DNA from 3 places in the Sphingomonas floccifaciens genome. Region 3 is predicted to be linked to each of the others. Evidence: predicted binding sites of a transcription regulator. Region 3 holds the regulator's gene; each other region holds the start of a gene.

Region 1 (6,174 bases), on a different contig from region 3:
CCTTTCTTAATATATTTTGAAATATACCTAAACGCCGAATAAACAAAAATAAACAAGACTGGTGGAAAGAAGCTTTGTAAGAGGGGTTGCAGCCATTTCTCGGCTCGATATTCTGTCTGCACTCGCCCAATTGGCGAGCCAAATAAGGTGAAAAATGAAAAATACCGAGACGCCCCACATTGGGGCGACTGATGCCGCATGCCCAAGCGCGGCAAATGATAGAGTCATTGACTTCGAAACGGTCGAGGTCGTCGACCTTAAAAGCGTGCCATCCGTGAATATGTCGTTGTTGCGTGTCGCTGCATCGGCGGAAGCGGATGCCTTCATCACGACGTTCGCCACCCAACTCTGTCAAGCAGCAGGACCAAAAACACGCTCGACTAAGGCGTATCGAACCGCGTTGGCAGCTATAATAGCGGACCTACTCAAGTCTGCCTCATACGACCCGATACGGCCATGCTACCGTCCTATGGCGTGTGGCGACTTCACCGGCCGCCGCATAGCCTACAAGGCGTTTAAACGGCCAATACGGCACCTTCTGGATAGCGGCTTCATTACTATCGAGAAAGGGTGGTGTGAACCGGGCCGGGTCTTCGCCAAAGAGGGGCAGGTCACCCGCATCTGGGCCACCGCCAGCCTTATTAATTTGCTATCGGAAAGCGGCCTTTGCGCAGATGATTGGCGCCAGCATTTCACGTTGCCGACCAAACCGACCGACTGCGATTTTCCGATCCGATTGAAGGTTACGCGTCCAAAGCGGAAGCCCAACGGTGACCATCCGAAGGCGCAGTATATGGCTTTCGACAAAACCGATCCGAGGGTTGTCGTGCTTGCCAACCTGATGAACGAATTTAACCGCCTCATGGCACCCCACGTACTCGGTGGTGCCGAGCATGACGCATTCTATCGCACGTTCAATTGCGGCGACGATCCCGACTTCGCTTGGAATATGAGTGGTCGGATATATTCGGCCGGCGGGTATCAGAACGTTTCGAAGGCGGATCGAAAGAAGCTGACGATAAACGGTGAACCGGCGGTGGAAGTCGATATTCGCGCTAGCCATTTGACCATCTTGCACGCGCTGGAAGGCGTTCCGCTTCCCAGTGGCGATAATGATCCCTTCGACCTCGACCCCGCTATTCATCGGAAAGTTATCAAGGCTTGGGTAGCGATGACTCTCGGTCATACCGGGTATCACCATATGTGGTCGCCCGATATCAAGGAGCGCCTTGGCGCAGACCTACAGAAGCGGCACCCTGTTCGGACGATCGAAGCTCTTGTAAGAGCAAAAATCCCTTTGCTCGATAAGTGGGAAACTAGCAGCATCCGGTGGCAAAAGCTTCAACATATCGAAAGCGAGATTATCCTGCGTGCCGCATTAGGACTCGTTAAGAATTTCAACTGCCCTTGTTATCCGCTTCACGATTCACTTATCGCTCCGGCTTCTAAGGTTGGAATTGTAAAGCTTAGACTAAAATCCTCATTCCATCATTATCTAGGTATTTATCCTTATCTAAGTGTAGAATGATATATAAAAGAGATAGAGGGAATTTGAAACCATACGAGTTACCCTTGTGAGGTTCATGATGATTCCGGGCCAAAATTAGAAAGGCAAAGGGTGAAAGGTAACTCCGTCCGTCTAAGGGTTACCTACCTCCATAAGTGACCAACTGCTGCCGCGCTGGCATGTACCGCGATAGCTTCGGCTAATCTGTACGTGCCATCACGCTACGGACAGGTCGCCGTTGCTAGCGTTCTGCCCAACACCTGCCCCATCTAACCGTGCGAGTAGGTCGTCGAACGCACCATCATTGTCGTTAGCGCGGTAACAGCGCTTTAGCTTGTCACCGACGATATCTAGGTCGCGTTGGCTATGGCGGCTAACAACCACAACGTCGTCTGCTGCCATGCTACTTGTCCCGCTGTTTCGAAGGCAACGCAGATTAGTGGATACGGTGCCAACCATTCCGGGCGCGATCCGGTTTAATCGGTAGAAAGGCATGGGGGTAGGACAAATTGTGGCGGTGAATGGGTGTTAGAAGCCGCTCGGAAGGCCATAGAGGGCAAGGGTGGCGCTCGGCGGGGGACGGTGTGTCGAAGGTTTGCAAGCGCGCTAAGCAGCATTTGCGCAGGGAATAAGCTCGCCGGTCGAACTGCCCCATTCTGGCACTCTGTGTGGCTTCGTTTGTCGTCAACTTTATTTGCGCTGTGGACCGCCAGCGCCCATTCTGATAACGATCTGTTTAGATTGATGCGCGGAAGGGGCCGCGTAAAGGGGGGAATATGAATTTCACACGGATCACGACGATCGCCGCTTGTGCATTTTTTGTGACAGTTGCAGCGCCCGCTCAGGCAGAAGTCCTCACTTTCGATGATGTAAACACGAACTCTTACGTTTTCCCTGTGGCCAGTTATCAGGGTTTTACGATGACCAATGTTGGCATTGTTAAAGGGTCTTCTCAGGGCGCTGGTTACTCCGCTGGCGTCGTTTCCTCGCCGAACGTTATGTTTAACGGTAACGCAAGTTTGGCGTCGATCTCTTCCGCCTCTGCATTCACCTTGAACAGTGCGTACTTTACTGCGGCTTGGTCGGATCGTGCGGTCACTGTGGCTGGGTTTAACGGCTCTACCCAAGTATTTAGTGAAACGTTCAATGTAGTGAGTTCTGGACCGACGCTCAGGAATTTTAGTTTTGCCCCAATTACTAGCTTTACGTGGGTATCGCCGAATAATTCGGATGGCCTAGGCCATATAGCAATCGATAATTTTACATTTAATGCTGCAAGTGCCGTCCCAGAGCCTACGACGTGGGCTATGATGCTTATTGGCTTCGGGTTCATTGGCTGGTCGCTTCGCCGCGTGAAGCAGGTTGCCACCGTCAACTTTGCCTAAGCGTCCGCGCAGATAATGCAGAGAGCCGTCAGTCGAGAGACTGGCGGCTTTTGTTTTGCCCTAGGAAGTCCGTACAGTGCTGTTTTCCAATTAGGCTAGGCGCGTAGCTAAATTTTCACCATTGGCGCCCTACGCCCTTCAAATCGAAGATTTGGGCATAATGATACAGCAAGGGTTTGCGTGGCGTCACCGGCTAGCGACTGTTCCGGGGTTTTATCGCTACTGATGCTAACACGTTCCCTAACTGGCGCGAACTTGTTAAGCGTTTAGACCGGTCAGCGGAAAGCCAGCCCATCACCGCGTCGTTCGATAGAATATAGCGGCGTTTCAAAGGCGGGCCGTTGCGTGGTTGTGCCCGCTATGCGTACCTGTCGGTAAAACGGAGGTTGCTATGTCCAACACGATTAACGCTGAACTCGCTACCGAGCTTACCGTCGCTTGGCTATCTAACCCATCGACGCGAGCGGGCGCTGAGGACGTAAAGACGTTCCTCGCTTCGATGAATAAGGCGGTAGGCGAGTTAGCATCGCCCGCACTGCCAGCTATAGAAACTGGCGCGCGGACCTATGAACCGGCGGTGTCGGCGCGAAAGTCGCTGGCTAACCCTGACTTCATTGTGTCGATGATCGACGGGAAAAATTATAAGACGTTGAAGCGGCACCTGTCGCGTCACGGATTGACGCCGGACGAGTACCGCGAACGGTTCGGGCTTAAGCCTTCATATCCAATGGTCGCGCCGGCCTATTCGGACGCGCGTAAGGCTATGGCGAAGACGCTTGGGCTTGGCCGGAAGCCCGGTCAGAAGGTGGGTGCAAAGCAGCCCGTAGAAGGCACTGGGGGCGCCGTAGAGAGCAAGGTTGGCACGAAGCGGGGTAAGTCCGTCGCGGAAGCGCGTGCTGCTGCTAAGGCGCATCTGGGCGAAAAAGGCGAGTAATGACGAAGCTAGCGACCAGCGATAGAATGGGAGCCGCATGGAAAAAATAATTGCATGGTTAGAGCTTCACAACGGGCTTTCTGGTTGGGCGCAGTTCATTGGTGCGATGGTTGCGCTAATCGTCACCTATCTCACTGCATTTATGCCAATTTGGCATCGTAAGAGGCAGCTTAAAAAGGCTGGTGGCCGATTGCTAATGAACGGCTACGAAATTTTAGAGAGTTATCATCGTACAACGCCTAATTTTCTACCCGTTTCTTTAACGTTGCGTGGAGGGGCGCTCGCCATTGGCGCCGTGATAGATGAAATAGCGAGATTTCCAATTTATGAATTGGATGACCAAGGTAGTCGCTCTCTAGCTCGAAATTTAATCGCATTGAACGCGACGTTAATAGGGACAAAGCTAGTTTTTGATGATGCTTCCGAGCGCATCGTGGATCGCGAGGCGACCGAAGAAGAGCGTGACCTTATCGTCGAGTTCCTGGCGGCTCGGCTTGATCTAGTGCGAAAAATTCTAAACGGTGAAAATCTCGAAAGACCTATTTGGTCGGACGCTATGAGTGCGGGCAGTTAATCACTTACAACCCTCGCCGTTCCCATCGCGTTCAAGGTATCGACCATAACCGAGGCTTCCGCCCCTAACCGGCGCTGGCCCTACTTTGTGTACAACCACCACGAATGAACAAGTGCAGCAAAAGCCGTAATCGGTCCAATTCGGCGGATCAGCATAGCTAAGAGGGCTTCTCGATAGCGCCCGCGTTTATTGAAGCTCTCGACGAGCTTGTCCTCGCCTTCATTCGGATTAGGTAGACCCAACATATCGCCTTCTCGCGCTAAAATTCTGAACCCGATTACAGACGGGAAGAGAGTTACAGCGCTCGACGATGGTGACCGAGCTAGAGCCGAAGTCCTGCGGACTATGCATCCGATTTTTGACTCGGGATCAAGAGGGCTACACGTCAGAAAATTAAAATATACGCGATTGACTCACGGATTCGCGTCAGGAAAATAATTTGCCGTTATAAGCCAAAGGCTTGCCTAACTTTTGAACATTGATGCCACGACGAATCGCGGTTGAATCGTTCGACAATCAGGCCGCCACAAGCCGCTTGCGAATCATGTTCACGTTATGTTCCAAGGCGGGATGCAAGCCTTAGCCCCCGATCCGCTCGCCAGTGCCGTTTTGAATGCGCCCGCGTGGCAAAGGCTAGGCATAACCGTTCCCGACCGGCGATTGAGGGAGAAGGCCGCACGGGCATTGGCCGTCTCGATTATCAATCAACTCGACCGCGACCAGCCGCCATATGACCCCAGACAGCTAAGCCTGTCGCTGTGACACGATGGGCGCGAACGCGAAGCTGGAAACCTTGCTCGATATCACCGGCAAAGGCGCGAACTTAGAGGTTGGCTGTGCGTGCGGGAACACGTCCGTAATTGACAGCCATAAGACCGCTAGGTGGTTCATGGCGCATAGGTTCGATATGCATCTGGCGCGCATAGGAAAGCGGCTACGGTGTTCGCGCTGCGGGGGAAGGCCAAACCATCTTCGACCCTCGTTTGCGCGACCTACCGCCCCGTCAAGGTTTCCGCGTGATGAGGCGGGATGGGCGCGGTTGATAAAGCGGTTGCGGGATTAGGATCGCTATCGGGGTTGATCCCGCTTCGTCTCTGCATCATCGTAGCCCCGCGTTCTGGCAAAATCCGGGACGTGGGGCTGGTTACCCCACCGATGCTAGGTCCGGTCGAACAGGTTTCGGCCGGGTGCCGTCGTGCTGTCCAAGGACTCGTCCCAAAAGCGACGGGCCTTGCCCTAGCGCTTGGTAACCACACCCGGCTTTTCGCCGGGACGCCCCTAACACAATCTGGGGGCGTGATGACCGATACTGATACCAAGGTTTGTCCTGATTGCGCCGAAACGGTTAAGGCAGCGGCTAAAGTTTGCAAACATTGCGGAAAGCGGTTTGAGGCGACTGTCTACACACAGCCGTTAGCGCGGGCAGATAATACAGAAGAGCTTACTACACGTCAGATCGTAAAGACCGTGTTGGCTGTCCTAGCTATCCTAGGGACGGCTGCCGCTTTTATGATCGCTACCCAGCGTGATCCAAACGCAACGCCGCGAGAATATCTGGCCCTTGAGGAAAAGGGCAAAGAGTACATTCTGCGGGGATTTGTTGATCCGAGTTCGGCGCAATTCAGAAATATGAAGACTACCGAAAACTGCGTAACCGGCGAGGTTAACGGCAAGAATCGAATGGGAGGATATGTAGGTTTTTCGAAGTTCTATTACAACGAACTAACCGGAGTCGGCGGTATCGCTCCCGAAGAGCCGACGTTTCGTACTCTGA
Region 2 (12,812 bases), 320 kb from region 3:
GCCCCGCATGATTTCCCCGCCGGCCGCATCGCCTTGCGCGTTACCGTCGTCGCGACGATCCTGTTTGGCCTCTATTATCTGAACTACGTCTACGGCTGGGTGACGCCCGAAATGCTCGATTGGACTCGCGAGGGCTGACGCGCGGCGGTCACAAGCCCAACCGCGCCTTTCCGTCCGGCTTCCATGCCGGCGCCGCATCCTGATCGGCTACGCGTTCCACCAGCGCGTAGAAGAACCGATTGAAATCCGCTGCGGCCTTCCAGTCGATCGTCTGCTTCGGATCGTCCTTCGGCGTGTGATAGCCGGTGACGTACCACCGCCGATAGATGCGTTCGCTGTCGCTGCCGGGGCGATAGCCAAAGACGAAGCTCGTCGCCGGCACGCCTGCCTGCAGGAACGGCCAATGGTCCGACCGCCGCAGCAGGTTGCGCTCCGGCTCCGGATCGGCCTGTACCGCGATCCCCATGCTTTCGGCAACGGCGCGCGCATCGTCGCCCAGCGTTGTCGCGTCGAGAGCGTGAACCGTCATCAGTTCCAGCGGAAAGATCGGCCGCAACTGGTCCAGGTTGATGTTCGCGGCCATTCGGCTCAGCGGGATCGTCGGATGCTTCAGGAACCAGTGCGTGCCGAGCAGCCCTTTTTCCTCGCCGGTCACGATCGCGAACAGGACCGGGCGGCGGAACCCCTTGCCGCCGCGCCGCTCCGCCAAACGAACGAGCAGCGCGACATAGGCGGCGTCGTCGAGCGTTCCGTTATACAGCCCGTCGCCATCGACCGGCGTACCGCGGCCATAGCCGTCCAGATGCGCGGTCAGCACGATCGCCTGATCGGCGAGCGCCGGGTTGGTTCCGGGCAGGATACCGATCACGTTCGACGCCGACAGGCTCCGGTGCGTCATCGCAAATTGCGCGGTGAAGCGTGTGGTCAGGTCGAAGGCGGGGAGGGGGCGGCCGGCGCTCCCGGCGGCGATCAGCGCGGCGGCATCTCGCCCGCTCCCGGCGAGCACCGTCGCCAACGCGTCCGCGCGCAAGGTCATCTGCGGCAGCGATGCCGGCACCACCGGACTGCCGCGCAGCCGGACCGCGCGCGAATAGGCGAACGGCCAGCGTGGCGGCTCGACCGTGAAGCCGGGATCGGCGATGGTGATCAGACCCTCCGCCCCCGCCTTGCGAAGCGCTGCTATCCGATCCGCCGGCGACGGCATGTCGGTACGACGCGACCCGTGGCAGATGACGATCCGGCCGCGCACGTCGCCGATCTCGCCCGGTCGGCAATAGCCGCGATAGGCCAGCGGCGCGTCGATCGCCGCAGGCACCTGGCCCGGTGCGGCATAGAGGTCGTGCAGGAACCGCAGTGGCCGCCCGCCGACACCGATCGTTGCGCGTGCGATAGTCATGTCTTCCATCGGCACCGATTGGAACCAGCCGCCCGCATCGCCCTTGGGCTGGACACCGGCCTTCGCCAGGCGGGCGGCGACCAGTCTGGCCGCTCGCTCGTGACCTGCGCTGCCGACGTCGCGCCCTTCCATCGTATCGCTCGACAATATGGTCGTGGTTGCCCACCAGCTCCGCGTATCGGCATCGACCGGCGCGGCTTGAAGCAACAACGAGGCAAGCAATGCGGCAGGGGGCATGGGGCTATCTCCGAGGACATCCGAATGTGTCCGAGCGACCCTTGTCACGCAAAGAAAAATGCATGTTCCGCTCTTGTTCCATGAGAACACATATAGTACATGGGCGGAGTAAAGTTGAACAGGGCGATTGGATGCCCTAGCGATGGAGCTCCCCACATGGCAGCGAACCTGAAGGTCATCGACAGCGGCATGGCAACGAATTCGGATCGGCAAAAGGCACTGGACGCCGCACTCGCGCAGATCGACCGCGCGTTCGGCAAGGGCTCGGCGATGAAGCTGGGCCAGAAGGAAGCGATGCAGGTCGAGGCGATCTCGACCGGGTCGCTCGGTCTCGATATTGCGCTCGGCGTCGGCGGCCTGCCGCGCGGCCGCGTGATCGAGGTCTATGGCCCGGAATCGTCGGGCAAGACGACGCTGGCGCTGCACGTCATCGCAGAGGCGCAGAAGAACGGCGGCACCGCCGCGTTCGTCGATGCCGAGCACGCGCTCGACCCGGTCTATGCGAAGAAGCTGGGCGTCAACATCGACGAACTGATCGTCTCGCAGCCAGATACCGGCGAGCAGGCGCTGGAAATCACCGACACTTTGGTCCGCTCGAACGCGATCGACGTGCTGGTGGTCGATTCGGTCGCCGCGCTCGTACCGCGTGCCGAAATCGAGGGTGAGATGGGCGACAGCCACGTCGGGCTTCAGGCACGCCTGATGTCGCAATCCCTGCGCAAGCTGACCGGCTCGATCAGCCGTTCGCGCTGCATGGTCATCTTCATCAACCAGCTGCGCATGAAGATCGGCGTGATGTACGGCAATCCGGAGACGACGACGGGCGGCAACGCGCTGAAGTTCTACGCCTCGGTCCGCCTCGACATCCGTCGCACCGGGCAGATCAAGGACAAGGAAGACATCATCGGCAACGCGACCCGCGTGAAGGTGGTGAAGAACAAGGTCGCACCGCCGTTCAAGCAGGTCGAATTCGACATCATGTATGGCGAAGGCATTTCGAAGATCGGCGAGATCCTCGATCTCGGCGTGAAGGCCGGGCTGGTCGAAAAGGCGGGGGCGTGGTTCAGCTACGACAGCATCCGCATCGGCCAGGGTCGCGAGAATGCGAAGACCTTCCTGAAGGAAAATTCGGAACTGGCGGATCGGCTGGAAAAGGCGATTCGTCAGCGCACCGAGAAGGTCGCCGAGGAAATGATGACCGGCCCCGACGCCGAGGACGATCTCTGATCGGTCCCTATGCCTTACCGCACCGCCCGACCGGTCGTCGGGCGGATGCGAGCACCTGGAAGGGCCCGTCCTGCGCGACGGGCCCTTTCGCGTTTATGCGATTGTTGGGACGGCGAATGTTGAGACTAGACCGTTCACATGTCTCAACTTCGTCAACATTCGCGTGGATCGCATGACTGCATCGCACGACTGGACCGGTCGCGTCGGCGACGTCTGGGCCGCGGAATGGCAACGGACCGACCGCAGCCTCGCCGACCTGTCGCGCCATCTGGACGTTGCGATCGAGGTGGCGGCCCCTGCGGGACCATTTCGCGCGTTAGACATCGGCTGCGGCGCGGGAGTGACGAGCCTGGCGCTGGCAACGGCCAGACCGGATGCGCGGATCGTCGGGGTCGACCTGTCGGATGCATTGGTGGCCATTGCCCGCAACCGTCTCACCCCCGCCGTGCTCCCGCGCAGGCGGGAGCCCAGGGCGGCAAGCGATGAGCTCAACGACTCTGGGCTCCCGCCTTCGTGGGAGTACCGTGCGGAGGGTTATGACGGGGAAGATGCACGCGTTCGCTTCCTCACCGGCGACGCCCTCGACATGGCCAAGGCTCAGGCCCCGTTCGACCTCCTTTATTCGCGCCACGGCGTGATGTTCTTCGACGATCCCGTAGCCGCATTCGCGACACTCAGAGGTGCGGTCAGACCCGGCGCCCGCCTGGTCTTCTCCTGCTTTCGGGATTGGCGCGAGAACGGCTTCGCCGCCGCCCCGGCCGCAGCCCTTGGGTTGCCCGCGCCGACGCCCGGCCCGGGACCGTTCGCATTCGCCGACCGCGCGCAGGTCGCCGCCATCCTCTCCGCTGCTGGCTGGCGCGACGCCATCGCGAGGCCGATCGACTTCACCTACCGCGCAGGTGCAGGCGCCGATCCCGTCGGAGACGCGCTTGGCTTTCTGCAACGGATCGGACCCGCGGCATCGGCGTTGCGGATGCGGTCGGATGCGGAACGGGCCGTACTTGTCGAGCGGCTCCGCGCCGTGATCGAGAGGTATCGCAGTGGTAACACGGTCGACTTTCCCGCAGCGGCCTGGATATGGTCGGCGTCAGCCTGACCGAAGATGAGAGGATGCCGATGACCCTGACCGTCCACCACCTCGAAAACAGCCGATCGCAACGCGTGTTGTGGCTGCTCGAGGAACTGGAACTGCCTTATGCGGTGAAGCGCTATGAGCGGAACCCGGTGACGATGCTGGCGCCGGCTGAATTGCGGCAGATTCATCCGCTCGGCAAATCGCCCGTGCTGACCGACGGCGATCGCACCATCGCGGAAACCGGCGCCATCGTCGAATATCTGGTCGAACTGGCGGACGGAAAGCTCGGGCCGCCCGCGCACCGCGAAGACGCGCTGCGCTATCGCCACTTCCTTCATTATGCCGAGGGTTCGCTGATGCCGCCGCTGCTCGTCAAGCTGGTGCTCGGGCGCGTACCGTTCATCGGCAAGCGGGCACAGAAGCGTATCCAGCCGATGATCGACGTCCACCTCGACTGGATCGAGCGCGAGCTTGCGGGACGCCCCTGGTTTGCCCGCGATACGATGACAGCGGCCGATGTGATGATGAGCTTCCCGCTGGAGGCCGCTCGCTCCCGTGCCGGTCTCGACGCCGGCCGTCCGGCGACCATTGCCTGGCTAGAGAAAATCCACGCCCGTCCGGCGTACCAGCGCGCGCTGGAGGCGGGTGGGCCGTACGCCTACGCGTAAGCTCGACCACAACAACCGTTCGTGCTGAGCCTGTCGAAGCACTGCCTTTTCTTCCGACCACGTGCGTGCGGAACGAAGAACGGCAGCCCTTCGACAGGCTCAGGCCGAAAGGAGAGGGGGATGCCCCCCTCAAACCTTCCGAAAGCTGTCGACGTCCTCCGCCGGCCCATGCCCCGCCGGGGCCTTGGGCGCGTCGATGACCGAGCTTTCGATCGGATCGAGCCGGTCTCCTTCCCACTTGGCGATGACCGTCGCCGCGACGGCGTTGCCGACGACGTTCGTCGCGGACCGGCCCATGTCGAGGAAATGGTCGATCGCCAGGATCAGCAGCAGTCCGGCTTCCGGAATGTTGAAGAACGACAGCGTCCCGGCGATGACGACCAGGCTGGCGCGCGGCACGCCGGCGATGCCCTTCGACGTGACCATCAGGATCAGCAGCATGGTGATCTGATGGCCCAGCGTCATCTCGATGCCATAGGCCTGCGCGATGAACATCGTCGCAAAGGTCATGTAGATCATCGAACCGTCGAGGTTGAACGAATAGCCGAGCGGCAGCACGAAGCTGGCGATACGCGGCGGCACGCCGAACTTGTCGAGCGCCTCCAGCGTCCGCGGATAGGCGGCTTCCGACGAAGCCGTGGTGAAGGCGAGCAGCAGCGGATCGCGGATATACTTCACCAGCAGCCCGGTGCGATTGCCGACCAGCAGATAGCAGATGCCGATCAACACGCACCACAGCAGGCCGAGGGCGATGTAGAAGGTCATCATGAAATAGCCGAGCGTGCCGAGGATCTCCGGCCCGCGCTCCGCGAGCGTCGCCGTCACCGCCGCGAACACCGCGAAGGGGGCGAAGCGCATGACGTAATTGGTGACCTGCAGCATGACCTGCACCAGCGCCTCGATGCCCTTGACTAGCGGTGCTGCCTTCTCGCCGACCGCGGTGATTGCGACGCCGATGAAGACGGAGAAGATGACGATCTGGAGAATTTCGTTGGTCGCCATCGCCTCGATGCCGGAGGCGGGGACGATGTGCTCGATGAATTTCTTGAAATCGAATGCGGCCTTGTCGACACCGCTCGACGCGTCGATCGGCGGGACGGGGATGTTCAGCCCGATACCCGGCTGGAACATGTTGACGAGAATCAGTCCAAGGGTGAGGGACAACAGGCTGGCCGCGACGAACCATAGAATCGAGCGTAGACCGACCCGGCCCAGTGCCGCCGTATCACCCATGTGCGCGATGCCGACGACCAGCGTCGAGAAGACCAGCGGCGCGATGATCATCTTGATCAGCCGCAGGAAAACCGACGTAACGATCGACAGATAATAGGCGACGTTCTTCAACGTCTCCTGCCCGCCGGCGCTGCCGTCGAAGACCGCATTCAGGATCAAACCGCAAATGATGCCCGCGATCAGCGCGCCAAGAATATAGTAGGTGAGCCGCTTGGCCAAAGATTCTCTCCCCCTGGGAATGCCCTATAGGGAAGGGGATTGCGACCGCGCGGTCAAGCACCCTATCGTCTTGGAGCGTGATGACATGGTTTCGACCCATCGAGATTGCCCTGAGCCGCTCGTCGGCGAGGAGCGACGCGCAGCGCGGGCTGGTGGCCCGTGCAAGCGTTGCGACGACGTCCGGCGGACGGCTCAGGGCAACCGCAAAGCGGCGGGCCGAATTTCGCCCTTGGCGTCGTCCCTCGTCAGTCACGGGGGCAAAGCCCCGCTCCTTCCTCGCTCCTATCCACGAACAAAATTCGGCTCCGTCTCGACGGGTCAAAACCATGTCATTACGCTCTAAACCATGATCCTGACCCGTCGAACCCTCGTCGCCGGCGCTGCCGCGCTGCCGCTTCTTGCCCGTCCCGGCCTGCTGCGCGCAGCCGAGCCCGACCTGTTGCAATTGCGCGACCTGACCACCGGCGCGGTGGCGATCGACGCAGCCGAGCGGGCTGCCCGGGTGCGGCGAGCGCAGGCGCTGATGCGGGCGAACGGCATCGGTGCGGTGTTGATCGAGCCGGGATCGAGCCTCACCTATTTCACCGGTGTGCGGTGGGGGCGCAGCGAGCGACTGACCGCGGTCGTGATCCCCGTCGAAGGCGAAGCGATGGCTGTCACGCCTTTCTTCGAAGAGCCGTCGGTGCGCGAATCGCTGGGCATCCCGGCCGAGGTGCGCGTCTGGCAGGAGGACGAAGACCCGCTGAAGCTGGTCGCCGCCTTCCTGAAGGAGCGTCGACTCGATACCCGTCCGATCGGCGTCGAGGAGACCGTCCGGTATTTTGCGGTCGACGGGCTGAAGCGCGCGCTGCCGAACGCGCGGCTCGTCTCGGCCAATCCGGTCGTGCGCGGCTGTCGGATGGTGAAGACCCCGGCCGAGATCGCGCTGATGCAGCTCGCGACCGACGTGACGATCGCCGCCTATCGTTTCACCGTGCCGCGGGTCGAGGTCGGCATGACCGGCGCGGATGTCGGCGCGATGATGAGTGCGGCGACCCGCAAGCTGGGCGGCAGTCCCGAATTCTCGCTGGTGCTGGTGGACGAGGCGGCGGCCCTGCCGCACGGCACCCGCAAGCCGCAGGTCGTGAAGCCGGGCTCGGTCGTGCTCATGGACTGCGGCTGCACGGTCCAGGGCTATCAGTCGGACGTCTCGCGCACCTTCGTGAAGGGCAGCGCTTCGGCCGCGGTGCGCAAGGTCTGGCACGACGTCTCCGCCGGCCAGGCGACCGCCTTCGCCGCCGCGCGCATCGGTGCGACCGCGGGCAGCGTCGATGATGCCGTGCGCGCAAGCTACGAGGCCAAGGACTATGGCCCGCGCTATCGGCTGCCCGGTCTGTCGCATCGGACGGGGCATGGCATCGGGATGGACGGACACGAACCGGTCAACCTCGTCCATGGCGAAACGACGCGGCTCGCGCCCGGAATGTGCTTCTCGAACGAGCCGGGAATCTATCTTCCGGGCAAGTTCGGCGTGCGGCTGGAGGATTGCTTCCACATGACTGCGACAGGGCCGAAGTGGTTCAGCGAGCCGCCAGCTTCGATCGACACGCCGGTCTGAAGGCGCCTCGGAGCGTTTCGACCATTTTGTCCTGAGCGAAGTCGGGGCACCTAGTAGAGGGCTGACCTTCGACCTCGCTCAGGACGAACGGGGTAAACAATGATGGGGCGTTCAGATCATCCCTGTCCCGAACATCGCCCGCTTCCCTCGCCATCCGGCGAGTGCAGCTCTCGCATCCTGACCGGCGGCGCCGGCATTCCCCAATGCCGCCTGCGCCCGCGCCCGGATTGAAAGTGTCATCGGGTCGAGGGGGCGCCGCTTTAACGTCGCGTTCGCCTCGGCCAGCGCACCCTTCGCATCGCCCATCGCCAGCTTGGCCTCCGCCAGCGAACGGCGCGGGGGATACCACCAGACTGGCGGGTCGGAATAGCCGGAGATCGGCTTGGCCTCCTCGATCTTGGCGGCGGCGGCATAGAATTTTGCGGCTTTGCGCGGGTCGTTGTCGAGCATCGCGGCGCGGCCGCCGAGTACGAGGGTCGCGATCTTAACCAGTTTCCGTCCGGCCTGGTCGTCGAGCGCCGTCATGCTTGCTGCCATCGCATCGGCTTCGGCGCGGACGGCCGCCGCCTTGCCCTGACGCGCCAGCGCCTCGCCGCGCGCGTAATGCCAGAACGCCCTGGCATAAGGCAGCTTGGGCTCCGGCAGCGCCAGGACCTTCGCCGGATCGGCGAAGCGCCCTTCCGCGGCATAGCCCATGCCGGCGATCGCCTGTTGGAACACCGAACCCTTGTCGCGCCGCGCGGCGACGTCGACCAGCGGGTCGCTGAGCAGCAGCGCCGACGCCGCGTCGCCCGACATCATCGCGCCGCCGACACCGAAATGGACGTTGTGCGCGTGATAGGGCAGATCCCAGACGCCGTCCGGCCCCGTCATGCCCAGCCGCTTGGCATTTTCGATGCCCAGCTTCACCGCCGCGACGTTCGAATCCGCCGCATCCTGATAACGACCGATCCAGTAATAGGTGTGGCTCGGCATGTGGACGAGGTGGCTTGCCTTGGGCGCGAGCGTGCGGAGGCGATCGGCGTAGGACGTCGCGCGGTCGGGGATCTCCGCGATCTCGGTCGCATGGATGTAGAAATGGATCGCCGGCGTATAGTCGGGATCGCGGGCCAGTACGTCCTGAAGCAAGGCGGCCGACCGGTACGTCATCGGCTTATAGTCCTTCGACCGCGTGCCAGCGACGAGAAGTGCGTCGCCCGCGAGCGCGCCGATCGCGGCATTCTCTGGATGCGCTTTCGCCAGCGCCGCCATCGCCTCGGCATAAGCGATGGCGCCCGAATTCTCTGGCCCCAGCTGATAGCGCAGCACCAGCGCATCGGTCAGCGCGCGTTCGAGCGGCGTGCCGGATCTGGCCGCAAGCGCCTGCGCCTGTGTCGCACGGATCAGCAACTTGGCGGTCTCGGCCTCGTCCTTGTCGTAATTGAGCGTCGGCCCCGACGCCCAGGCATCGCCCCATGCACACATCGCGCAGGTCGGGTCCAGCCGGGCAGCCTCCTGCATCGCCGCGATCGCCGCCTTGTGCGCGAACGCCGCCCCCAGTTGCATTCCGTTGTCGAAGAAGGCCTGCGCACGGGGAACGTCGGTCGAGATCGCCCAGCCGCCCTTGCCATAGCCTTCGAGCAGCGTCGGACGCTTGGCCGCGACATCGTCGCCACCGCAGTTCGGATGGGCGACGGCGGCGGGCGCCTCCGCCTTCGGCAGGTCCTGTGCGCCCAGCGCCGGCATCAGCAGCGCCGCCAGCGCGCCCGTCACGTACAGCCGCATCGTCTCTCTCCCGGTTCGTCGCGACCGTACCACGTTCGGGCGCTTGAGTGCAGCCCGCGCCTCGCCTAAGTCGCGCCCCATGACTTCGACCAACGACATCCGCCGCTCGTTCCTCGACTATTTCGGCAAGGCCGGGCACCAGATCGTGCCGTCCGCGCCGCTCGTTCCGCAGAACGATCCGACGCTGATGTTCGTGAACGCCGGCATGGTGCCGTTCAAGAACGTGTTCACCGGCCTGGAAAGCCGCCCCTATTCGACCGCGACCTCGTCGCAGAAGTGCGTCCGCGCGGGCGGCAAGCATAACGACCTTGATAACGTCGGCTACACGGCGCGCCACCATACCTTCTTCGAAATGCTCGGCAATTTCTCGTTCGGCGATTATTTCAAGGAACAGGCGATCACCCATGCCTGGACCCTGCTGACGAAGGAATGGGGCCTGCCGGCCGACAAGCTGACGGCGACGGTCTATCACACCGACGACCAGGCGTTCGACCTGTGGAAGAAGATCGCTGGCCTGCCCGAAGAGCGGATCATCCGCATCCCGACCAAGGATAATTTCTGGGCGATGGGCTCCGACGGGCCGTGCGGGCCGTGTTCGGAAATCTTCTACGATCATGGCGATCATATCTGGGGCGGCCCTCCGGGGAGCCCGGAAGAAGACGGCGACCGCTTCGTCGAAATCTGGAACCTGGTCTTCATGCAGTTCTTGCAGGAAGCGGACGAAATCGTCGGCGACCTGCCGCGGCCGTCGATCGACACCGGCATGGGTTTAGAGCGCGTTGCCGCCGTCCTGCAGGGCGTCCATGACAATTACGATACAGACACGTTCAAGGCGCTGATCGCCGAGAGCGGCGCGCTAACCAGCACCGCCACCACCGGCGACACCCAGGCGAGCCACCGCGTCATCGCCGACCATTTGCGCTCGGCGGGCTTCCTGGTCGCCGACGGCGTGCTGCCGGCGAACGAAGGCCGCGGCTATGTCCTACGTCGCATCATGCGCCGCGCGATGCGTCACGCGCATCTGCTGGGTGCGAAGGACCCGCTGATGCACCGCCTGGTGCCGAGCCTGGTCGCCGAAATGGGTGGTGCCTATCCCGAACTCGTCCGCGCGCAGCCGCTGATCGAAGCGACGCTGTTGCAGGAGGAGACGCGCTTCCGCCGCACGCTCGCCAACGGCCTGCGTCTCCTCGACGAAGCGACCGGCGACATGGGCGAGGGCAGCACGCTGCCCGGCGAGACGGCGTTCAAGCTCTACGACACCTATGGCTTCCCTTATGACCTGACCGAGGACGCGCTGCGCCCGCAGGATATCGCGGTCGACCGTGCCGGCTTCGACGCCGCGATGGCCGAGCAAAAGGCCGCCGCGCGCGCCGCGTGGAAGGGATCCGGCGCCAAGGCCTCGGACGACGTGTGGTTCGACATCGCCGAAGAGGGCGCGACCGAATTCACCGGCTATTCGAGCGACATCGGCGAGGGGCAGGTCATCGCGATCGTTAAGGACGGCGCGCGCGTCGACAGCGCTACGGCCGGCGACACGGTTGAGGTGCTGGTCAACCAGACGCCCTTCTACGCCGAAAGCGGCGGCCAGGTCGGCGACGCAGGCACGATCACCGGCGACGGCGTGTCCGCGACCGTCACCGATACGCAGAAGCATGTCGGCAAGCTTCACGGCCATGTCGCGACGATCGATAGCGGCACACTGAAGGTCGGCGATACGGTCCGCCTGGCGATCGACCGCCAGCGCCGTGCGCAGATCCGCGCCAACCATTCGGCGACGCACCTGCTGCACGAGGCGCTGCGTCAGCGGCTGGGCACGCATGTCGCGCAGAAGGGCTCGCTGGTGTCGCCGGAGCGGCTGCGCTTCGACGTGTCGCATCCGAACAGCATGTCGCCGGCCGAGCTGTCGGACGTCGAGACGCAAGTGAACGCGCAGGTACGCGCGAACACGCCGGTCACGACGCGGCTGATGACCCCGGACGACGCGATCGCGATGGGCGCGATGGCGCTGTTCGGCGAGAAATACGGCGACGAAGTCCGCGTCGTGTCGATGGGCGCCGAGGACGGCGGCAAGACCTATTCGGTCGAGCTATGCGGCGGCACCCACGTGAATGCGCTGGGCGAGATCGGCCTGCTGAAGATCGTCGGCGAGAGCGCGGTCAGTTCGGGCGTGCGTCGCATCGAGGCGCTGACGGGCGAAGCCGCGCGCGGCTACCTCCAGTCGCGCGACGATAAGCTGAAGGAAGCGGCCGCCGCGTTGAAGGCGTCCCCGGACGAAGTGCCCGCCCGCGTCGCGACCCTGGTCGAGGAAAAGCGCCGGCTGGAACGCGAATTGGCCGAGGCGAAGAAGGCCCTGGCGCTCGGCGGCGGCGGCAAGGCCGAGGCGGCGGGGCCGGAGACGATCAACGGTGTCGCCTTCGTCGGCCAGGTGCTCGATGGCTTCGAAGCGAAGGGCCTGCGTGGCGCCGTCGACGACGCGAAGACGCGGATCGGCTCGGGCGTCGCGGCGCTGGTCGCGGTCAACGATGGCCGCGCGACGGTCGCGGTCGGGGTGACCGATGACCTCAAGGACCGGCTGAACGCGGTCGATCTGGTAAAGGCTGCGGTCGCTGCGGTCGGCGGGCAGGGCGGCGGAGGTCGGCCAGACATGGCGCAGGGCGGAGGCCCGGATGGCGCGAGTGCCGCGGCGGCGCTGGATGCGGTGCGCGCGACTTTAGAAACTTAATCCCTTTTCCCTCTCCCGCGTTCGCGGGAGAGGGAGGGGCCCGCCGCGTTAGCGGTGGGAGGGTGAGGGTCTTCTTCTTCGACCCGAGCTCTCAGTGAGACACCAAGACCCTCACCCAACCCTATCCCGCGAAAGCGGGAGAGGGCTTGCGTCTTCCAGTGTCTACTTCGCCGCTCCAGCCGTCGCGGCGGTGAACTCCGCTGCCGTCATGCCGATGACGACACCCGTTCGACCGGTCGCGAAGCCGCCCTTGGGCAGTCGCACGTCCTTGCCCGCAGTGGTGGTCACGGTCACGAATTCGGCGTCCACGGCCTTGATCGTGCCGAGCTTTGTCGAACCGTCACGCGCGAACACTTCGGTCCCCGCGGCCAGGCGCGTCTGCAATTCGGCCGCCGCCTTTGCCTGCTGCTCGGCGAAGCTCGCATCGAGCTGGGCCTTGGTCAGCGCAATTATCGGCCCGGTCGGGGTCGGAGTCATGGCGTTCAGCGGATAGCTGACCTTGTTGGTGCCGGTATTGATGACGGCCAGATCGGCATTGATCGCCTCGATCGTACCGACATCCGCGCCTGCGGTGTCCTTCACCGTCACGCCGACGGCGGGGCCTTGCGGCGCGGTCTGTGCGGCGGGTGCGGGCGTCGTCGGCGTGGTCTGAGCCAACGCGGCCGGCGCCGCGG
Region 3 (12,812 bases):
GGCTGATGCACGGCAAGACCAGCGCGCTGACCCATGACGGCACCGGGCTGTTCGCGGGGCTCCCCTCGCCCTTCACCGCGACGCGCTATCACAGCCTGATCGTCGAGGACGTGCCGGCCTGCCTGGCGGTCAATGCCACCGCGCCGGATGGTAGCGTCATGGCGTTCCGACATACCGACCTGCCGATCCACAGCGTGCAGTTCCACCCCGAGAGCATCGCGACCGAACATGGCCATGCGATGCTGGCGAATTTCCTGGAGATTGCGGGTATCCTCCCCGCTCGCGGGGAGGCGCTATCCGCATGACCACGCTCAGCCTCCTCCCCGATCCGTCCTCGCCGCTCAGCCACGAAAGCGCCGCCCAGGCCTTCGCCGACATCCTCGACGGCCGCACGTCGGAGGACGCCATCGCCGCCTTCCTGATCGGTCTGACCGAGCGCGGCGAAACCTCGATCGAGATCGCCGAGGCCGCGCGCGCCTTGCGCGAACGCCTGATCCCGATCGACGCGCCCGCCGGCACCATCGACGTCTGCGGCACAGGCGGCGACGGGCACCATACCCTTAACGTCTCGACCGCGGTCAGCCTGGTCGTCGCGGCCTGCGGCGTCCCCGTCGCCAAGCACGGCAACCGGGCCGCCTCGTCCAAGGCCGGCGCCGCTGACACGCTGGAAGCGCTCGGCCTCGACATGGCGCGTGCGGGTGCGATGGCGGAGGCGACGCTCGCCGACCTCGGCATCTGTTTCCTCTTCGCCGGCAACCACCACCCCGCGATGAAGCGCATCCAGCCGATCCGTCAGCGGCTCGGCCGGCGCACGATCTTCAACCTGATGGGGCCGCTCGCCAATCCGGCGCATGTCACCCGTCAGCTGATCGGCATCGCCCGCCCCGACTATGCGCCGATCTATGCCGAGGCGATGGAGAGCCTTGGCGCGGAGGGTGCCGCGGTCGTTTCCGGCGAAGAGGGGCTCGACGAAATCTCCAGCGCGGGGGCGACGGTGGTCCTGCGTGTCGGCGATTGCGACCTGCCCGAGCGGATCGTGCCGGAGGACGCCGGCCTCCCTCGCGGCCCGCTCTCCGCCATCCGGGGCGGCGACCCCGCATATAACGCGCTCGCCCTCCGCCGCCTGCTGACCGGCGAGCACGGCCCCTACCGCGACGCCGTCCTGCTCAACGCCGCCGCCGCGCTGGTCATTGCGCAGGCCGCCCCCGACCTCACCGAAGGCGCCGCGCTCGCCGCCGAAGCGCTCGACGCCGGCCGCGCGAACGCGCTGCTCGATTCCTGGATCGCCTACGCATGACGACGATGCTCGATACCATCCTGGCGACGAAGCGCGACGAGGTGGCGACACGCCGCCGCGCGACATCGCTCGCCGACCTGTCGGCCCTCGCACTGGCCCAGACCCCGCCCCGTGGTTTCCGCCGCGCGCTCGATGCGAAGGCGGCGACCGGCTATGGCCTGATCGCCGAGATCAAGAAGGCGTCGCCGTCCAAGGGTCTGATCCGCGAGGACTTCGATCCCCCGGCGCATGCCCGCGCCTATGAGGCGGGCGGCGCCGCCTGTCTGTCGGTGCTGACCGATGCGCCCTATTTCCTGGGCCACGAAGACTATCTGATCGCCGCCCGCGCCGCCTGCCGCCTGCCGGTGATCCGCAAGGACTTCATGGTCGACCCCTGGCAGGTGATCGAGGCGCGGACGATCGGCGCCGACGCGATCCTGATCATCGTCGCCGCACTCGACGACGGCGCGATGGCAGAGATCGAAGATGCCGCGATCGGCCTGGGCATGGACGTGCTGGTCGAGGTCCACGACGCCGACGAACTCGACCGGGCGCTGGCGCTGAAGTCGCGATTGATCGGGGTGAATAACCGAAATCTCAAGGACTTCACGGTCGATTTTGCGCGCACCTACGAACTCGTCGGCCGCGCGCCGGAGGGCTGCACCTTTGTCGCGGAAAGCGGCCTCACCACCCGCGCCGAGCTCGACGCGATGGCCGAACACGACATCCGCTGCTTCCTGGTCGGCGAGTCCCTTATGCGCCAGGCGGATGTCGAAGCCGCGACGCGCGCACTGCTTTCCCCTCTCCCCGCGGGAGAGGGAGGAGCCCGCGCCGAAGGCGTGGGAGGGTGAGGGTAGCGATGACGCCTACCCCCGCCCTCACCCTTCCGCCGGCTGCGCCGGCTCCCTCCCTCTCCCACGGGGAGAGGGAATGAACGACCTCACCCACCTCGACTCTACCGGCGCCGCGCACATGGTCGACGTCGGCGCGAAGCCCGCGACCCAGCGCCGCGCCGTCGCACGCGGTCGCATCATCATGTCGGCGAAGGCGATCGCGGCCATCCGCGACGGCAGCAACAAGAAGGGCGACGTCCTCGCCACCGCGCGCATCGCCGGCATCATGGCTGCGAAGCGCACGTCGGACCTGATCCCGCTCTGCCACCCGCTCCCGCTGACGAAGGCGTCGATCGACCTCGACCTCGACGACACCGGCATCACCGTCACCGCGACCTGCGCCACCGCCGGCCAGACCGGGGTCGAGATGGAGGCGCTGACCGCCGCCACCGTCGCACTGCTCACGCTCTACGACATGGCGAAGGCGATCGATAAGGGGATGGTCATCGACCACGTCCGGCTGCTGGAAAAGACCGGCGGCAAGTCGGGCGACTGGTTCGCGGCGGACGCCTGACGCCATGCCCCTGCTTCCCGTCGCCGAGGCCCAGGCCCGCGTCCTCGCGCTCGGCACGCCGCTCGCGATCGAGCATGTCGCACTGGCCGAAGCGGCGCATCGCTATGCCGCCGCCGACATCCGTGCGCGCCGCACGCAACCGGCGAGCGATCTGTCGGCGATGGATGGCTATGCGATCCGCCATGCCGATCTCGGCCGCCCGCTACGCCTGATCGGCGAAAGCGCGGCCGGTCGCCCCTTTACCGGCGCGGTCGGCGCAGGCGAGAGCGTACGCATCTTCACCGGCGCGACGATGCCGGCGGGGGCCGACTGCGTGCTGGTGCAGGAGGAAGCCCGCGCGGAGGGCGACATCATTCACCTTTCCGGCGAAGGACCCGCCCACCCCGGCCGGAACGTCCGCCGCCGCGGTCTGGATTTCGCCGACGGTGACGTTCTGATCCCCGCGGGTGCCGCGATCACGCCCGCCAGGCTCGCCGTCGCGGCGATCGGGGGGCACGCGACCCTGCCCGTCCACGCCCGTGTCCGGGTCGCGATCGCCGCGACGGGGGATGAGCTGGTGCCTGCCGGCCAGTCTCTCGATGCCGGGCAACTGCCGGAATCAAACGGCGTCATGCTTGCCGCGATGCTCGCCCCGCTGGGCGTCGACATCCTCGATCTCGGCATCCTGCCCGACCGCGCCGACGCACTTGAGGCGGCGTTCCGTGCCGTCGATGCCGATGTGCTGGTGACGACGGGCGGCGCGTCGGTCGGCGATCACGACCTCGTCCGTCCTGCGCTCGAAGCCGCTGGCGCAACGATCGATTTCTGGCGGATAGCGCTACGTCCCGGCAAGCCGATGATGGCCGGGCGGCTGGGACGGGCGGTCGTCATGGGCCTGCCGGGCAATCCGGTCTCGGCCTTCGTCACCGCCGAACTGTTCGTGAAGCCGCTCGTTCGACACCTCGCCGGCGCGGCCGATCCCTCCCCGCCAACGCTCACCGCAAAACTGGGAGAGGATTTGCCGGCGAACGGCGAGCGCACCGACTATCTGCGCGCCGAACTTCGCGATGGCGCCGCATTCGCCTCGACCATCCAGGACAGCTCGATGCTCCGGACGCTGGCGCGGTCGACCTGCCTGATCGTCCGGCCGCCGCACGCCACCGCCGCCCGATTCGGCGACTCGGCGGAAATCCTGATGATCGCTTGACAGGCCCGGGAACAAACCGCATACGTTCGTCGTCTGTTCCGGGACGGAGGCCCTCATGCTCACCAAGAAGCAGCACGAACTCATCTGCTTCATCAACGATTCCCTGAACGAGAGCGGCGTGTCGCCCTCGTTCGAGGAGATGAAGGAGGCGCTCGACCTCAAGTCGAAGTCGGGCGTGCATCGCCTGATCTCGGCTCTGGAGGAACGCGGCTTCCTGCGCCGCCTGCCGAACCGTGCCCGCGCACTCGAAGTGCTGAAGATGCCGGAGCGGGCCGATGCGAAGGCTGCCAAGCCCGCGCCGCAGCCCTCAACTTCGTCAACATTCGCGGGCAAGACGCCACCCGCGCCGGCGAACGACGTGATCGAAATCCCGCTCCACGGCCGCATCGCCGCGGGCGTTCCGATCGAGGCGATGGAAGGGGCGACGATGCTGCCCGTCCCCGCCGCGCTGCTCGGGTCGGGCGAGCACTACGCGCTGGAAGTGTCGGGCGACTCGATGGTCGAGAAGGGCATTCTCGACGGCGACTATGCGCTGATCCGCCGCACCGAGACCGCGCGCGACGGCGACATCGTCGTCGCGCTGATCGACGAGAACGAGGCGACGCTGAAGACCTTCTACCGCGAAGGCAGCATGGTCCGACTCGACCCGGCCAACCGCTCCTATGATCCGCAGCGCTACAGCGCGCGACAGGTTCGCGTGCAGGGCAAGCTGGCCGGGTTACTGCGTCGCTATTGAGAATAGGCCCTGACCCGTCTCGAAATGGGACGGATCGGGAGCTTCGGTGTGTCGGGCGAGATGGTCGCGCGAAAGCTGGCAACGGCTATCGGCGGCCTTGATTGCAGGAGGCGAGCACTTTGGAGCGTCGCCGTAACCGGGACAGGACCGGCCCTAACCGCTGCCGGGCTGGTGGGAGGCGTGGCCAAAGACTCCACTTGGCCGGCGGCCGCTTGGAGTTTTGAATGGTTTGAGGCCAATCAACTAAGGTGAAGCACAACCGGGCTCCGGCGGAGGCCGAAGCGTCGGCGGGCGGCGGCGCTTGGGCTGCCGCGGTGCCGGTCTTCGCCGAAAGGCAGGATGGGTCGATCTGGCTGGAAAACATTCCAATGACTCAATCCTTCTCCGTTCGTGCTGAGCGAAGTCGAAGCACCTGAGTCTCCTGCCCCCTATGACCTTGCCCAAGACATGCGGCGTCCTCGCTCAGGGCGAGCGGATCGGGTGGAGGTCCGACGGGCCTACCCGACCGATTGGAGATCAGCGCACCGTTTTTCCGTGCGGGCCGGGCCTAGGCTGGTCGTTTTCACGCCCCCTCGGCGGCATTACGGCGGGCGGACGAACCCAGGGATGCGATCCATGATCATCGGCCACCCGACGCACCAGCAGTGGCGCAAAGCTCACCGCGACGCCGCCTGACGTGCGCAAAGTCACACCGTCCAGTTTGAGCCATCTCGGCCGGCACGTCCGCGGCAGGCGTCGTTCGCTGACTACGACATCGGCCCGCCTGCAGGCCGCCGTGAGGTCTGCGATATCCAGGTGATAACTACTGCGCGTCGCCAGCACCCGCCACGTTCGCCCACCTCGCGTGATCCGTGCCAGGCAGAGATCGGCATTGCACCGCGCCTGCCGCATGTCGTCGATCGCCGGAAGTTCGCCATCCGCGCCGCCGCCTTCTGCCAGAAGATCGCGGACATAATCTCCGGCCCGTTCTCGCAAGACCGCCAACTGCGCGTCATCCATCCGAACCGCCAGATGCCGCCCGTCGCCGGTCACGATCAGATCGGGCGCGGGGGTTGCCAAAGCCCACCCCGCCCCCGCCAAAACGGGCGCCACGCCGACCCAGCGCACCGGCGTCCGCCACAACAACACCCAGATCCCGCCGCCGACCATCAAACCAAAGGCACCGCGGGGCATCATCGGCAACGCCGCGACCGCGCCGGGCGCGTCCGCTGTGGTGCGGGCGATCCAGAGCAGCAGCGCCAAAGCCTTGCCACACAGCCACCAGAAAGGCGCGCCGAAACCGACCGCGTCGAGGCTCAACGCCAGCGCCTCGAGTGGCATGATGACGAACGTCGTCAGCGGGATCGCAACGATATTGGCGAGCGCGCCGTACAGTCCCGCCTTGTGGAAGTGGAACAGAGCGATCGGCATCAACACCGCCTCGACCGCCAGCCCCGTCAGCAGCAATGATGCAAGGCTGCGGAGTGCGCGTCGTCCCCAATCTTCGTCCCGCGACGCGAAGAAGGCCCGCACGCGCTGATGCTCGTGCAGTGCGACGATCGCGGTGACGGCGGCGAAGGATAGCTGGAAACTGGCACCGACCAGCGCCTCGGGCCACAGCAGCAGCACCAAGAGCGCGCCGACCGCAACGAGGCGCAGGGTGATCGCCTCCCGCCCCAGCATTACAGCGGCCAGCACCAGTAGCGCGGCGATGCACGAGCGCAGCGTCGGTACCTCCGCGCCGGTCAGCCAGGTATAGCCGATCGCCGCCACCGCACCGGCCCCGGCTGCGACCAGCGGCAGGCGGAGGTTCAGCGCAAGCCACGGGCTGAGCGCCAGCAACCGCAGCACGACCACCATCGTGGCCGCGACGACCGCCGTAATGTGCAACCCACTGACCGACAGCAGATGCGCCAAGCCTGATCGTCTCATCGCCTCGGCATCGGTTTCCGGGATCGCGCCCTGGTCCCCCGTCGCAAGCGACGCCGCTACCGCCCCCTCGGAACCGGGCAATCTCGAACGGACGTGCTGCGACAGCCGCTGACGAAGGTCGCTCCCCGCCGCTTCGCCCGGCGTGACGATCGTCACCGGCGCAAAGCCGCGGCCGGTCGCACCGATCCGCGCGAACCACGCGACACGTGCGAAGTCATGCGCTCCCGGTACGGCCGCCCCGGCCGGCGGCATCAACCGCGCGCGCAACGCGATCCGGGCGCCACGCGTCAGTCCCGCCGGCATATCGCCATCGGCCAGATTGACCCGCACCCGCGGGGGCAGACCCGATGCCGCCTCGGTAGCAAGCGTCAGTCGCGTCAAATCCCGCGCCGGCAATGGCTCGATCCGCTCGACCACACCGCTGAAGGCCACAACCGCCGGCCGCGCCAGGACCGGAGCAGCGACCCGCTCGGCCCGCCACCAGACCAGAGCGCATCCGAGCGCCGCCGTCAGACCGCCGACCAGCAGCACGCGCCCCGCGCGTGTCCCGCCCGCCAGGACCAGCCCCGCCGCCGCGACGCCGCCGCTCGCGAGCATCCATCCGATCCAGTCCGCCCGGTCCGGCAGCACGAACCACGCCGCGATCCCGGCGCCGAGCGCGACCGGCAACCACAGGACCAGCGCATCCCGCTCCGCCTCCAGCCAGCGCTCAAGCACGCCCGCCCGCCAGTCGGGCAAGCGGATTTGAAGCCCGGTGAGGGCCATGCTAGGGCGCGGCGCGGCTGGACTGGCCATTAGTCCTCGATCCTGGGAGCAGCGGCGCGTGAGCGCAACCACCGAAACCGGCGCGGCCAATCGCGCCCCCACCCCCGCCACGAACCCTGCGGTCGTGACCCGCTTCGCGCCGTCACCGACCGGCTATCTGCATATCGGCAACGCCCGCACCGGCATGTTCGCCTGGCTCTACGCGCGGCATTACGGCGGCAAGGCGCTGTTGCGGATCGAGGACACGGACAAGGCGCGCTCGACCAGCGAAGCGATCGACGTCATCTTCGACGGACTGAACTGGCTCGGCCTCGATTGGGACGAGGAACCCGTTTTCCAGTCGACACGCGCCGGCCGTCATGCCGAAGTTGTCGAGGAATTGATTGCCCGCGGCGGCGCCTATCGCTGCTACATGACGCAGGACGAACTCGCCGCCGCGCGTGCCGCGGCGGAGGCCGAGCGCCGCCCCTTCCGCCTGAACTCGCCGTGGCGCGACGCCGATCCCGCTACCGCGCCGGAGGGGCAGCCCTTTGTCGTCCGCGTGAAGGCCGAGCGCGAGGGCGAGACGGTCATCGAAGACCTGGTGCAGGGTCGCGTCACCGTCGCCAACGCCGAACTCGACGACATGGTCCTGCTTCGGTCGGACGGCACGCCGACCTATATGCTCGCGGTCGTCGTCGACGATCACGACATGGGGGTCACCCATGTCATCCGCGGCGACGATCATCTCAACAACGCCTTCCGCCAGCTCAGCATCATCCGCGCGATGGGCTGGGCGGAGCCGGTCTATGCCCATATCCCGCTGATCCACGGTGGCGATGGCGGCAAATTGTCGAAGCGGCACGGCGCACTGGGCGTCGACCAGTATCGCGATCAACTCGGCATCCTGCCCGAGGCGCTGTTCAACTATCTCCTGCGTCTGGGCTGGGGCCACGGCGACGACGAGATCATCAGCCGCGAACAGGCGATCGAATGGTTCGATCTCGATGGCGTCGGAAAATCACCAGCACGGTTCGATACGAAGAAGCTGGAGAACCTGAACGGCCATTACATCCGCTCGGCCGACGATAGCCGGCTAGCCGATCTGGTCGCGCCCCATCTCGGTTTCGAACCGACGGTAGAGCGGCGTGACCTGCTGCGACGCAGCATGGCGTCGCTGAAGCCGCGCGCCGCCAACATCCTCGAACTTGCCGATGGCGCGGCGTTTCTCTTTCGCACCCGCCCACTGGAAATGGATGCTGCTGCGGCAGCTTTGCTGGAGGGGGACGCTCCCGCGTTGCTAGCCCGATTGCACGCCGCGCTTGACGCGGTCGATGACTGGGATACGGAAGCGCTCGAAACGGCGGTCCGCGAGGTCGCCGAGGCCGCGGGCGTCAAGCTCGGTGCCGTCGCGCAGCCGCTGCGCGCCGCACTCGTCGGTCGCAAGACCTCGCCCGGAATTTTCGACGTGCTCGAACTCCTCGGGCGTGACGAGAGTTTGGGACGGATTGCCGACCAAATGGCCTGATGCGGGCCGCATAAGAACAATGAGGAGCTGAGCAGTGACCGACACCACCCTGAAGATCGGCGACGGCGACTATCCGGTGCTGTCGGGCACCGTCGGTCCGGACGTGATCGACATCCGCAAGCTCTATGCGAAGTCGGGGATGTTCACCTACGACCCCGGTTTCACCAGCACGGCATCGTGCGAATCGGCGCTGACCTATATCGACGGCGATGAGGGCGTGCTGCTTCACCGCGGCTATCCGATCGGCGAACTGGCTGAGCATTCGTCGTTCATGGAGGTCAGCTATCTGCTGCTGAACGGCGAGCTGCCGAGCCAGGACGAGCTGTCGAAGTTCGAATATACGATCAGCCGCCACACGATGCTGCATGAGCAGCTGTCGACCTTCTACCGTGGCTTCCGTCGCGATGCGCACCCGATGGCGGTGATGTGCGGCGTGGTCGGTGCGCTCAGCGCCTTCTATCACGACTCGACCGACATCTCCGATCCGCACCAGCGGATGATCGCGTCGCACCGCCTGATCGCCAAGATGCCGACGATCGCGGCAATGGCGTACAAGTACAGCGTCGGCCAGCCGTTCCTCTATCCGAAGAACGACCTGAGCTACGCCGGCAACTTCCTGCGCATGACCTTCGGCGTTCCGGCCGAGGAATATGAGGTCAATCCGGCGGTCGAGCGGGCAATGGACCGCATCTTCATCCTCCATGCCGACCACGAGCAGAACGCCTCGACCTCGACCGTGCGTCTCGCCGGGTCGTCGGGCGCCAATCCGTTCGCCTGCATCGCGGCGGGCATCGCCTGCCTGTGGGGTCCGGCACATGGCGGCGCGAACGAAGCCGCGCTCAACATGCTGCGCGAGATCGGCACGCCGGACAAGATTCCGGAATATATCGCGCGCGCCAAGGACAAGAGCGATCCGTTCCGCCTGATGGGCTTTGGCCACCGCGTGTACAAGAACTACGACCCGCGCGCGACGGTGATGCAGAAGACGGTGCGCGAAGTCTTCGAAGCGCTGAACGTGTCGGACCCGCTGTTCGAAACCGCGCTGCGTCTGGAAGAGATCGCGCTGAACGACGAATATTTCATCGAGAAGAAGCTGTTCCCGAACGTCGACTTCTATTCGGGCGTGATCCTGTCGGCGATCGGCTTCCCGACGACGATGTTCACCGTGCTCTTTGCCCTCGCCCGCACCGTCGGCTGGGTTGCGCAGTGGAACGAGATGATCTCGGACCCCGAGCAGAAGATTGGCCGTCCGCGCCAGCTTTATACCGGTCCGACCGAGCGGTCCTACGTTCCGATCGGTCAGCGCTAAGTGCGATGGCTGACAGCATCGGGTCGAGTGATATTCGGCCTGATGCTGACAATCGGCGGAGCCCTCAAGATCGCGTTCGGCAGCCTGTTCCTGCTTCAGGGCGCAGGTGTCGTACGCTGGCCGGCGTCGAGCTTCATGATCGGGAACAGCGTCTGGATCGCCGGCGGTCTTGTGATCGTGATCGTCGGCGCCGCCGAACTGATCGTGGCGCGACGCTGGCTCACCCCAAAGGCAAGGTGAACACGAACCGCGCGCCTGCGCCCGGTGCGCTGTCGACGGTGATATCGCCGCCCATCGCGCGAGCCAGCCGCCGCGATATGTAGAGGCCGAGGCCGCTGCCGCCAGCCTCGCTCGTATCGACGCGGCCGAACTTCTCGAAAATCATCGCCTGGTCGGTGTCGGCGATGCCCTTGCCCTGGTCGGCGACGATCACACAGGCGTGGGTGTCGTCCTGCGTCACCCGCACCCACACGCTGCCGCCGCGCGGCGAATAGCGCACCGCATTGCCGATCAGGTTCACCAGGACCTGCACCGCGCGCCGGAAATCCCCGGTCGCCGGAGCGGATTCGTCGAACGCCGGCCGGTCGATCCGTACCGAGCGCTCCGCCGCGCGTACCGACAACAGCCCCGCGGCCCGGCGCGCGGCATCGGCCAGGTCGAGCGGTTCAGCAGCGACTGTAAAGTCGTGGCGTTCGACGGCTTCCAGATCGACCAGATCGTCGACCAGGCCGAGCAGGTGACGTCCCGCGCTGGCGATGTCGTTGGCATAGCCCGAATATCGTTCGGCGATCGGCCCGTCGACGCCGGCGCTCATGCCGCTGGCGCTCGATATAATCCGTTCGAGAGGGCGCCGGAGCGATCGATCGAGCTGCTCGCCGAAGCCGGCTGCCATGATTGGCGCAGGCTCGGCGCCCTCGGTCGTGGCCGGCGCCGGCGCGCCGAGCATGGCGACTCCGCCCGTGAACCCGGCGAAGCGCCCGCGCGCGTCGATCTGCGGCTCCGCCGACAGGAGCACCCGCCGACCGGTACCGCGCAATTCCGCCTCCTGCGCGTCGAAGCGCATCTGCGCCGCGACCGCGCCGAGGATCGGGAAGCTGCCGTCGTCATCCTCTGCCAGCGCGAAGAGCCGGACGAGCGGCTGGCCGAGGATCGCACCGGCGTCGAAGCCGTAGCGCGCACCGGCATCGGGCGTGACGTGCGTGAGGCGGAGCGTAGCGTCGCTTTCCCACTGCCAGTCGGCCTCGACCGTCTGGAAGGAGGCGCGTTCGTTCGCCGGCCGCCACGCCGGTCGCGCCTGCCAGCCGCCGACCGTCAGCGTCACACCGCTGGCATCGGGCTCGACACGAATGCTGAGGTCGAGGTCATCGTCACCGTCCGCCACCACGACCGTGCGCGCGATAGCGATGCCAAGACGCCGCGAGAGCCGGACCAGCGCCGCGATTTCGGGAAGTGCGACGTCGCCACCGACCGCCCCGCCCGCCTGGGCGACGAGATCGAGAAAGCGCGGATCGGCATGGACCAGGCGTCCATCCGCGTCGCACCGCGCGACGATCGGGTGCAACAGGGGATCGACCGCGTTCACGCGTCGTCCCTCGCCGCATCGAGAGCCATCAGGGCCGCACGGAAGTCGCGATGCAATGTCAGCGGAGCAACTGCCAGACGCGCGGTTGCCGGATCGATACTGGCCGCCAGGTCAAGCGCATCGGCGAATGCTTCGGCATCGCGCCGCGCATCGGCCTCACACAAATGGAAGCCGAGGCGGGCAATCACTTCGCGCGGCACGTCCAGCGCGCGAAGAACAAGCCACAACCGGTCACCGGCAGGATCGATCAACAGTTCGCGGCCCAGCTCATAGTCCGTTCCCAGCGCATGGGCCAGGAAGGCGGCGAGAATGGTCAACCGGCGATCACGCAACACTTCGTCGATCAGCGCGAGGAGCTCGGCCGCCTGCGGGTCGACCGCCGCCGCCAGCCGCATCGCCGCCATTTCGACCCGATCGTCGTCGTCATGCGCGGCGATACTGCGCTTGGCCGCTTCACCGAGCGCGCGGTCGAGCGCGGCGGGATCGGCAATCCGGTCGCCGACGCGGTTACGCAGCGCCGCCGCGACCCACCAGACCAAGCGGGCATGGAGTGCGGACGGCAGGCCTGTCCCGGACAGGGCCCGGCCTTCGCCGAGACTGCGGCGATGGCTCTCGCCGATCATCGCCGCCGATGCCGCCGTCGCGACGACCCGGTCGGAGCTTTGGGTGAGACGCGCCAGCAGGCTGGGCGCGTCGCCCTCCGCGCCGGCATCCGCGGGCAGACCTTCGGTCAGCAGCTCCAGCCGGACGCGCGCCAGGCATTCTCCGGCGAAATCGGGATCGCCGAGCAATCCGGCCGCAGCCAGTCGGTCGACGACCGGTGCCGTCGTGCGGGTGATCGCCTCGGCTGCGGCTGTGGCGCCACGCGCCGTCAGCAGGCGGGCGGCATATTCGCTCAATTCGCCCTCTACGACGCCAACGATACCGGAAACCAGCGCCGAAAAGGCTGCGCGTGTGCGGTCGTCGAGTCGCGCTTCAGGCGCGCGAAACGCATCGGCGATCGACGCCGATTCCGCGCGGCGCGAACGCGAATCGGCGCGAGCGGCACGAGCCATCAAGGCCCGCGCCTCAGCGCTCAGCGCGGCCTGGGTGGTGGCGGAAGCGTCCGTCATAGAGTCCCGAACTAACGGAGC

The links. The regulator LexA, encoded in region 3, represses DNA repair genes until DNA is damaged. The targets are predictions, from matches to a motif close to GTTCCNCNCTTGTTCT.
Region 1: ACFSC3_RS02965 (DUF6771 family protein) is a predicted target of LexA. The motif match lies at 4,767-4,782, and genes of this name have one in related genera.
Region 2: recA (recombinase RecA) is a predicted target of LexA. The motif match lies at 1,698-1,713, and genes of this name have one in related genera.

The regions. Positions count from the first base shown of each region.
Region 1 covers NZ_JBHUFC010000002.1:19,064-25,237, forward strand. The annotation lists gene ACFSC3_RS02945 (hypothetical protein) at 155-1,528, shown strand; gene ACFSC3_RS02950 (PEPxxWA-CTERM sorting domain-containing protein) at 2,284-2,892, shown strand; gene ACFSC3_RS02955 (Ros/MucR family transcriptional regulator) at 3,284-3,826, shown strand; gene ACFSC3_RS02960 (hypothetical protein) at 3,864-4,400, shown strand; gene ACFSC3_RS02965 (DUF6771 family protein) at 4,971-5,162, shown strand; gene ACFSC3_RS02970 (zinc ribbon domain-containing protein) at 5,700-6,174, shown strand, end outside.
Region 2 covers NZ_JBHUFC010000006.1:26,336-39,147, reverse strand. The annotation lists gene ACFSC3_RS13705 (DUF1467 family protein) at 1-138, shown strand, start outside; gene ACFSC3_RS13700 (M28 family peptidase) at 149-1,633, opposite strand; gene recA (recombinase RecA) at 1,790-2,860, shown strand; gene ACFSC3_RS13690 (class I SAM-dependent methyltransferase) at 3,033-3,956, shown strand; gene ACFSC3_RS13685 (glutathione S-transferase family protein) at 3,977-4,603, shown strand; gene ACFSC3_RS13680 (dicarboxylate/amino acid:cation symporter) at 4,733-6,055, opposite strand; gene ACFSC3_RS13675 (M24 family metallopeptidase) at 6,402-7,652, shown strand; gene ACFSC3_RS13670 (hypothetical protein) at 7,764-9,416, opposite strand; gene alaS (alanine--tRNA ligase) at 9,496-12,138, shown strand; gene ACFSC3_RS13660 (hypothetical protein) at 12,301-12,812, opposite strand, start outside.
Region 3 covers NZ_JBHUFC010000006.1:349,768-362,579, forward strand. The annotation lists gene ACFSC3_RS15255 (anthranilate synthase component II) at 1-305, shown strand, start outside; gene trpD (anthranilate phosphoribosyltransferase) at 302-1,297, shown strand; gene trpC (indole-3-glycerol phosphate synthase TrpC) at 1,294-2,127, shown strand; gene moaC (cyclic pyranopterin monophosphate synthase MoaC) at 2,207-2,683, shown strand; gene ACFSC3_RS15275 (molybdopterin molybdotransferase MoeA) at 2,688-3,869, shown strand; gene lexA (transcriptional repressor LexA) at 3,925-4,605, shown strand; gene ACFSC3_RS15285 (ComEC/Rec2 family competence protein) at 5,122-7,281, opposite strand; gene gltX (glutamate--tRNA ligase) at 7,340-8,788, shown strand; gene ACFSC3_RS15295 (citrate synthase) at 8,823-10,097, shown strand; gene ACFSC3_RS15300 (hypothetical protein) at 10,140-10,337, shown strand; gene ACFSC3_RS15305 (sensor histidine kinase) at 10,318-11,679, opposite strand; gene ACFSC3_RS15310 (hypothetical protein) at 11,676-12,791, opposite strand.